DNA from 2 places in the Pseudoalteromonas sp. CST2 genome. Region 1 is predicted to be linked to the other one. Evidence: predicted binding sites of a transcription regulator. Region 1 holds the regulator's gene; the other holds the start of a gene.
What was found. The regulator NrdR, encoded in region 1, represses ribonucleotide reductase genes. The targets are predictions, from matches to a motif close to AAACACNANATNTNGTGTTT.

Region 1 (4,596 bases):
GCACGGTTCACACGTAAGCTTCTCAGGTAAGCTATACAATGCAATCCAATACGGGCTAGACGAAGCAACTGGCGAAATTGACTACGCACAGGTAGAAGCGCTAGCACTTGAGCACAAACCAAAAATGATTATTGGTGGTTTTTCTGCGTACTCAGGTATTGTTGATTGGGCTAAATTCCGTGAGATTGCTGATAAAGTAGGTGCTTACTTATTTGTTGATATGGCTCACGTTGCAGGTTTAATTGCGGCGGGTGTTTACCCAAGCCCAGTACCTCACGCGCATGTTGTAACAACAACAACACACAAAACTTTAGCAGGCCCTCGTGGTGGTTTAATTATTTCTGCTTGTGGCGACGAAGCAATTTACAAAAAGCTTAACAGCGCTGTGTTCCCAGGTGGCCAAGGTGGTCCTTTATGTCACATTATTGCTGCAAAAGCAGTGGCATTTAAAGAAGCTCTACAACCAGAATTTAAAACATACCAAGCACAAGTAGTTAAAAATGCTCAAGCTATGGTTGCTGTTATGCAAGAGCGCGGTTACAAAATCGTATCTGATAAAACAGAAAACCACTTATTCTTACTTGATTTAATCGATAAAGATATCACAGGTAAAGATGCAGACGCAGCGCTTGGTAATGCAAACATTACTGTGAACAAAAACTCTGTACCAAACGATCCTCGCTCACCGTTTGTTACTTCTGGTTTGCGTATTGGTTCACCTGCAATTACGCGTCGTGGCTTTAAAGAAGCTGAATCGAAAGAACTTGCTGGCTGGATTTGTGACGTATTAGACAACATCAACGATGAGTCAGTACAAGCGCAAGTTAAAGAAAAAGTTAAAGCAATTTGTGCAAAACTACCTGTATACGCTTAATTGCATAAGCAGCAGTAATTTAGATCACAACAAGGGGCCTGTTTACCTTTCGAGGTTTAATTTGCAGTAGTATGTTTGGTTTTTAGGCAAGGCAGAGTCTATGTAGTGTGGTTACTCCACACAAATAGGCGATAACGCAGCATAAATGCCAAACATGCACTGCCCTCGGGTTCGTCCTAGGGGCGATTTACTCTTTGTTGCTCGGTTTTTACTTAGCCCACTAGGTTACAAACCTCGCGCCGCGATCAAATCACCCCTAGATAGAACAAATTTAATCCTGAAAGGCCAACAGGCCCTATTTTTTTGCTAAGATAAAAGGCCGCTAAATAGCGGCCTTTTTTGTTTTAAAACGGAAGTACCGAGTTATGCATTGCCCATTTTGTACCGAAAAAGATACTAAAGTTATTGATTCTCGCCTAGTCGGCGGAGGCCACCAAGTTCGCCGTCGTCGTGAATGTAACGAGTGTCACGAGCGATTTACTACCTTTGAAGGCGCCGAGTTAGTTATGCCACGTGTAATTAAACAAGATGGCAGCCGAGAACCCTTTAATGAAGATAAACTACTCAATGGCCTTAATCGCGCCCTAGAAAAACGCCCTGTTAGTACAGAGCAAGTGGATGAAGTGGTTAATATTATTAAATCGCAGTTGCGTGCTACCGGCGAGAGAGAAATATCAAGTCACCTTGTGGGTGAGTGCATAATGGAGGCGCTTAAAAAACTGGATAAAGTAGCCTATGTGCGGTTTGCCTCTGTGTATCGCTCGTTTGAAGATATACGCGAATTTGGTGAAGAAATTGCCCGTTTAGGGGAGTAATAATGCAAAACCAAATAACCTTTACTGCGCAAGATGAAATGTACATGGCACGTGCCATCGAGCTTGCAAAAAAAGGGCGATTTACAACCACCCCCAATCCTAATGTAGGGTGTGTTTTAGTTAAAGATAACCACATAATTGGTGAAGGGTTTCATCAATTAGCTGGGCAGGGGCATGCTGAGGTTAATGCCCTTGCTGTAGCAGGTGAAAACGCAAAAGGTGCGACTGCGTATGTTACGCTTGAACCGTGTAGCCATTACGGACGCACTCCGCCGTGTGCAGAGGGCTTAAAAGCAGCAGGTGTAGTAAAAGTTATTGCAGCTATGGTCGACACCAACCCACAAGTAGCAGGTAAAGGGCTTAAAATACTCAGCGATGCAGGTATAGAGGTTGCATTTGGGCTTTTAGAGCAGCAAGCGCGCGCACTTAATTTAGGTTTTTTTAAGCGTATGGAGCAGGGGCTTCCGTATGTTACGTGTAAAATGGCGGCCAGCATTGATGGTAAAACCGCGCTTAAAAATGGCCAAAGTAAGTGGATCACCGGCAGCGCTGCGCGACAAGATGTACAATTACACCGAGCACAAAGCTGCGCTATTTTAACGGGCGCCGATACGGTTATTACCGATGATGCTAAGCTCAATGTGAGGTTAAGCGAGTTGCCACAGGCTTTGCCTACCGATTTCCCCCTACGCCAACCGGTGCGTGTTATAATTGACTCACAAAATAGGCTTACACCAGAGCTGGCAGTATTTAATATTGAAAGTGAAATAATAATTTTTACTACCAAGGTTGATAAATCAACGCAGTGGCCGCATTTTGTAAGTCATATAGAAGTGCCACAGCAAAATAACAAAGTTAATTTAACGTCTGTTTTAGCGCACCTTGCTAAGCTGCAATTTAATCATGTTTATTTAGAAGCGGGTGCTACACTTGCCGGTAAAATGACAGAGCTTAATTTAATAGACGAATATATATTTTATTTAGCGCCTAAACTAATGGGGTGCGATGCAAAAAGCTTAGTTAATTTTGCACCGCTAACAGATATGCAAAACACCGTTAATTTGACGTTTAAAGAGTGTGTGAAAATAGGCGATGATTTACGTATAACCGCTACAAAACACATTCCAATCACTTAATTAAAAGAGTAGGGCTATGTTTACTGGAATAATTGAAGCCACAGGCAAAATTGCGCTATTACAAAAAAAACAAGGCGATTTAGCCATTCGCATTCAAAGCGCTAATCTTGATATGAGCGATGTAAAGCTTGGCGATAGCATTGCCACTAATGGCGTATGTTTAACGGTAGTTGATAAGCACATTGATGGCTTTAGTGCCGACTTATCAAACGAAACTATCAGCTTAACTGGGTTTGCAAATTATAATATTGGCCAAACAGTTAACCTTGAAAAAGCCATGCAGCCGGTTTCACGTTTAGGCGGGCATTTGGTGTCAGGTCATGTTGATGGCATTGCAACCATTACAGCCATTACTAGTAATGCGCGCGCTACAGAATATTGGCTAAGCACCGATGAAAACTTAATGAAGTACATTCCTTACAAAGGGTCTGTATGTATAGATGGTATAAGCCTGACAGTAAACGCTGTACAAGGTAATAAATTTAAATTAACCATAGTGCCGCACACAAGCGAGCAAACCACCATTGCTGATTTTAAAGTGGGCACACGCGTTAATTTAGAAGTCGACCAAATTGCACGTTATTTAGAGCGCCTTATTAAAGGGGCTGAGCAGCCGACTGGCTCAGATATTTCAATGAGCTTACTAGCTAAAGCTGGTTTTGTTAAATAACGACACTGATAACTTACACGAGCAAATTTATGAATTTACACAGCGCACAAGAAATCATCGACGACATTAAAGCCGGTAAAATGGTTATTTTAATGGATGACGAAGACAGAGAAAACGAAGGTGATTTAATCATTGCAGCAGAGCACATTAGCGCCGAAGCAATTAACTTTATGGCCACTCATGGCCGTGGCTTAATTTGTTTAACTATGACGCAAGAGCGATGTGAGCAGCTTGATTTACCGTTAATGGTTAAAAACAATGGCGCAGCGTTTTCTACTAACTTTACTATGTCGATTGAAGCTGCCAAAGGCGTAACAACAGGTATATCAGCAGCCGATAGAGCGCGTACAGTTCAAGCGGCAATTGCAAAAGGCGCCGTACCAAGTGATATCGTACAGCCTGGGCATATTTTTCCTATTATGGCACAACCAGGTGGCGTGTTAACGCGCGCAGGCCATACTGAAGCTGGATGTGATTTAGCACGTTTAGCCGGCCTTGAAGCTTCATCAGTTATTGTAGAAATTCTCAATGCCGATGGTACTATGGCGCGCCGCCCTGATTTAGAAGTATTTGCTAAAGAGCATGGTATTAAAATTGGCACAATTGCAGATTTAATTGAATACCGAAACCTTAACGAAACCACCATAGAGCAAGTGGCTAAGTGTAAATTACCTACTGAGCACGGTGAGTTTGATTTAGTAACCTACAAAGATACGATTGACGGCCAACTGCACTACGTATTGTTAAAAGGCGAAATTAAAGAGCAAGAGCCAACGCTTGTGCGCGTGCACTTACAAAGCACCTTTAACGACATTTTACTTTCAGACAGAAGTGCGGACCGTAGTTGGGGGCTTTCTGATGCAATGGCTTACATTGCAGAAAATAACGGTGCACTGGTTATTTTAGGTAAACAAGAAAGCACCGAAGAGCTAGAGGCCACAGTAAAAGCGTTTGCTGCTGCCGATGCTGGCGAGAATGTTACGCCGCGTAAATTTAAAGGCACATCGCGTACCGTTGGTGTGGGCTCGCAAATACTGGCTGATTTAGGTATTAAGCAAATGCGCTTAATGAGTCGCCCTAAAAAGTACCATGCACTTTCGG
Region 2 (4,596 bases), on a different contig from region 1:
CAAAAATAAGTTCTGGTGACTGTGTAACGTTACGAATAATGTGGGTGTAAGAGCGACTGTGAATAGTTTCACTAAATGCCCACGTTTCTATCCATGTTTCTAGCTCAGGAATAGACACAATAGGGAGTAGGGCAACGTTTGGCGAGCGGCCTTGTACACTATCAAGCAGCGTTTGATATTTTAAGTTACTTAAAAATATGTGCTTTTCGTGCTCTGGTAATGCTTGAAAGTCTAAACGGTCTTTACTTACGTCTACTTCTTCTGGACGCCAAAAAAACGAAAGTTGCTTTTCAATCAATTTTTCAAAAATAGGGTATTTTTGTTGATCGTAACGCGAAACGTTAACGGTTTGGCCAAAAAACATTGGCTCTTGCATTTGATCATTATGGTTACGACTAAAAGTAGTATAAGACATGTCTATCACTCAAAAAACTATCACTAAAACTATCAGGACAAAGCGGGCAAAGAGCCCGCTTTAAGTTTAACTATTAAATTTTACACGCGCCGCCTGCACAATCATCATCTTCCACTTCTGGAGTGTCGTCTTGTGCATCTGATGCGCCATCGCGGGTGTTATGGTAGTAAAGTGTTTTAACACCAAGCTTGTATGCACCTAGTAAGTCTTTTAATAAGACTTTCATAGGTACTTTACCGCCTTCGTATTTGTTTGGATCATAATTAGTATTGGCCGAAATAGTTTGGTCAATAAACTTTTGCATTATGCCCACTAACTGTAAGTAACCATCGTTTGATGGAATATCCCACAGTAGCTCGTAGTTATCTTTTAAGCGTTCGTACTCAGGAACTACTTGTTTTAAAATACCGTCTTTACTTGCTTTAACGCTAATGTGACCACGTGGTGGCTCAATACCGTTAGTTGCGTTAGAGATTTGCGACGATGTTTCTGAAGGCATTAATGCGCTAAGTGTTGAGTTACGCATGCCGTGCTCTTTAATGCTGGCACGTAACGAATCCCAATCTAAGTGCAGTGGCTCATCACAAATTTTATCTAAGTCACGTTTGTACGTATCAGTTGGCATAATACCTTGAGAGTACGTTGTTTCGTTAAACTTAGGACACGCGCCACGCTCTTTAGCCAGCTCGTTTGATGCCTTCATTAGGTAGTATTGAATTGCTTCAAACGTTTTGTGAGTCAGTGCATTAGCACTGCCATCTGAGTAACGCTTACCATTTTTAGCAAGGTAGTAAGCGTAGTTAATTACGCCTATTCCTAACGTACGACGGCCCATAGTGGCATTACGTGCAGCCGGTACTGGGTAGTCTTGGAAATCAAGTAGGTTATCAAGTGCACGTACTGCAAGCTCAGCAAGCTCTTCAAGTTCATCAAGTGACTCAATAGCGCCTAGGTTAAATGCAGATAGCGTACAAAGTGCAATTTCGCCTTCTTCATCGTTTACGTTATTTAACGGCTTAGTTGGCAATGCGATTTCTAAACATAAGTTAGATTGGCGAATTGGCGCCACTTTAGAAATAAACGGGCTGTGCGTATTACAGTGATCCACGTTTTGTAAATAAATACGACCTGTGCTGGCACGCTCTTGTGCGAACATTGAGAAAAGCTCAATCGCTTTAATGCGCTTTTTACGAATAGACTCGTCTTGCTCGTATTTTACGTATAACGCGTCAAACTCGTCTTGGTCTTCAAAGAATGCATCGTAAAGGCCAGGCACATCTGATGGGCTAAATAACGTAATGTAGTCGTCTTTAATTAAACGAGAATACATTAGTTTATTAAACTGTACGCCGTAATCTAAATGACGAACACGGTTATCATCAACACCACGGTTATTTTTAAGTACTAGTAGGTTTTCTACTTCTAAATGCCAAAGCGGGTAGAATAACGTTGCAGCGCCGCCACGTACGCCACCTTGCGAGCAGCTTTTAACCGCTGTTTGAAAGTGCTTATAAAAAGGAATACAACCTGTGTGGTACGCCTCGCCATTACGGATATGGCTACCTAATGCACGAATACGACCGGCGTTAATACCAATACCTGCACGTTGTGAAACGTACTTAACAATGGCAGATGATGTGGCGTTAATTGAATCAAGGCTGTCGCCACATTCAATAAGTACACACGAGCTAAACTGACGCGTAGGGGTACGCACACCCGACATAATTGGCGTAGGTAAAGAGATTTTAAACGTTGATACTGCATCGTAAAAACGTTTGATGTAGTCAATACGTGTTTCGCGCGGGTAGTCAGAGAATAAACTCGCAGCCACTAAGATATATAAAAACTGGGCGCTTTCGTAAATCTCACCCGTTACGCGATTTTGTACTAGGTATTTACCTTCAAGCTGCTTAACTGCTGCGTAGCTAAAGTTAAGATCGCGCGAATGATCAAGATAAGCATCTAGCTCGTCAAGCTCTTGTTCTGTGTAATCAACGAGTAAGTGAGCGTCGTAGCGTTTGTCTTCAACCATTTTTGTAACATGGTCAAATAAACGTGGAGGCTCAAACTGGCCATAAGCTTTTTTACGTAAGTGGAATACAGCTAAGCGGGCAGCTAAGTACTGGTAGTCAGGCGACTCTTTTGAAATTTGATCGGCTGCTGCTTTAATGATGGTTTCGTGAATGTCTTTTGTACGAATACCGTCGTAAAATTGAATGTGTGACTTTAATTCAACCTGTGAAACCGATACGTTGTTTAAACCTTCGGCGGCCCATTCAATAACGCGATGGATCTTATCAAGATCTAAAGGCTCTTTACGCCCGTCACGCTTGCTTACAGATAACTGTTGGTTCATAGCTTTGCCTGTATTCCTTGGGAATTGTGTATTTTGACCAATGCTTTATACCTCGCCAAAGCAAGGTACGTATTCATTTATTATAAGTTTCACCGTATTGGCGAATTTAATTGAATAACATTTGGCCACAATATCTGGTGTTGTTCAATTTAGAGATCACAAGATAGTGTGGTCTGAGCTGATTTGCAAGGGACATAATTGCCCCTATTTGTGGATAACTTTGGGATAACGTATTTGTGTTAGTAGTCACTCACCTTCGAACAATCATTTAAGTTGAAATAGCTAAAAATCAACTAATGATCTGCTAAATTTATGCATTTTGAAAATAAATTTCGACTGCTTTTTTTATCAACAAGCTTTGCATAAAAACTGATACAATCACAATATATAGTGTTTAAAAATTTACATGGCACTATATATGGTTAAAAGCATCAATGGGGCTGTGCCAGTTAAAATCGGCTTCCCAGCCCTTGGCCTCATCAATACTTGGTATATAGCCCCAAAGCGCTGTTGCTGTGTGCATACCTGCGGCTTTACCTGCTTCTATATCACGTTGAGCATCACCTATGTATAAACAACGCTTAGGATCTACGTTCATCAGTTTTGTACAGTGTAGTAAGGGTAAAGGTGATGGTTTAGCCTCGGTGAGGGTATCGCCACTGATCACAACGTGTGCATTTTTTAAAGCGGGTATAGCAGCCACTAATGGATCGGTTAAAAACCCTGGCTTATTAGTCATTATTCCCCATTTTATACCTTGGTTCTCAAGGGCTATGAGTAATGATTCTATGCCTTCAAAGCAGCGGGTGTGTGTCGCTAGGTTTTGGCTGTAGTGGCTGACTAACTGTTTTATACGTTCAGTTTGTGGTTGCGATGCCCATTGCGCTTTAAAGCCAAGTTGAAGTAGTGCGCCGGCGCCATTAGACGCTACTTTTCTATAAGCCTCAGGCGTAACTTGCGCAACACCTTCACTTTTAAGTACGGCATTTAAAGCAGCACCTAAATCGTCTGCTGTATCAAGCAAGGTGCCATCTAAATCAAATAAGAAAGCGTCATACTCAAAAGGAGTTAAGGGGGTATGAGAGCTAGCCATTATGCTAACTTCTCAAAGTGAAGAATGTAATTAACACTCACATCTGTATTTAATAAATACTGCTTAGAAAGCGGGTTGTAGCCCAGGCCAGCACTGGCACGTACTTTTAAACCGGCTTGTTCAGCCCATGCAATAAGTTGTGCAGGTTTGATAAATTTGTTGTGATCGTGTGTGCCCTCAGGCACCATTTTTAACAGCTTTTCAGCACCTACAATAGCAAACAAATAAGCTTTAGGTGTTTTATTTAGGGTTGAGAAAAACACATCAGCCCCTGGCTTGGCAAGCTCTGCGACTGCATGAATAATAGAAGCAGGATCAGGTACGTGCTCTAGCATTTCCATACAGGTTATTACATCAAAGCGAGCAGGGTGCTGGGTTGCAAATTCTTCCGCTGGTACTTTTATATAGTCAACATTTACACCGGTTTCTAGACTATGAAGCTTTGCTACGGTGAGTGGCTCTTGCCCCATGTCTATACCGGTTACGTGTGCGCCCATGCGTGCCATGCTTTCGCTAAGAATGCCGCCACCACAGCCTACATCGAGTGTTTCTTTATCAAATAAACCTTGGGTTTTGTTAGCCACAAAGTCTAATCGTAATGGGTTAATTTCGTGAAGAGGTTTAAACTCTCCGTCTTGGTCCCACCATCGCTCTGCAATGGCTTCAAATTTTGCTATTTCTGCGTTATCTACATTTTGATGTTCGGTCATAAAATACTTCCTCGTCAATCTG

Region 2: a site for NrdR is predicted at 2,895-2,914, ahead of nrdA (class 1a ribonucleoside-diphosphate reductase subunit alpha). Genes of this name have one in related genera too.

What each region holds. Positions count from the first base shown of each region.
Region 1 covers NZ_JAQREO010000022.1:9,238-13,833, forward strand. The annotation lists gene glyA (serine hydroxymethyltransferase) at 1-874, shown strand, start outside; gene nrdR (transcriptional regulator NrdR) at 1,240-1,689, shown strand; gene ribD (bifunctional diaminohydroxyphosphoribosylaminopyrimidine deaminase/5-amino-6-(5-phosphoribosylamino)uracil reductase RibD) at 1,692-2,825, shown strand; gene PSH41_RS19275 (riboflavin synthase) at 2,842-3,495, shown strand; gene ribBA (bifunctional 3,4-dihydroxy-2-butanone-4-phosphate synthase/GTP cyclohydrolase II) at 3,525-4,596, shown strand, end outside.
Region 2 covers NZ_JAQREO010000002.1:401,249-405,844, reverse strand. The annotation lists gene nrdB (class Ia ribonucleoside-diphosphate reductase subunit beta) at 1-415, opposite strand, end outside; gene nrdA (class 1a ribonucleoside-diphosphate reductase subunit alpha) at 489-2,771, opposite strand; gene PSH41_RS04500 (HAD family hydrolase) at 3,184-3,864, opposite strand; gene ubiG (bifunctional 2-polyprenyl-6-hydroxyphenol methylase/3-demethylubiquinol 3-O-methyltransferase UbiG) at 3,864-4,574, opposite strand.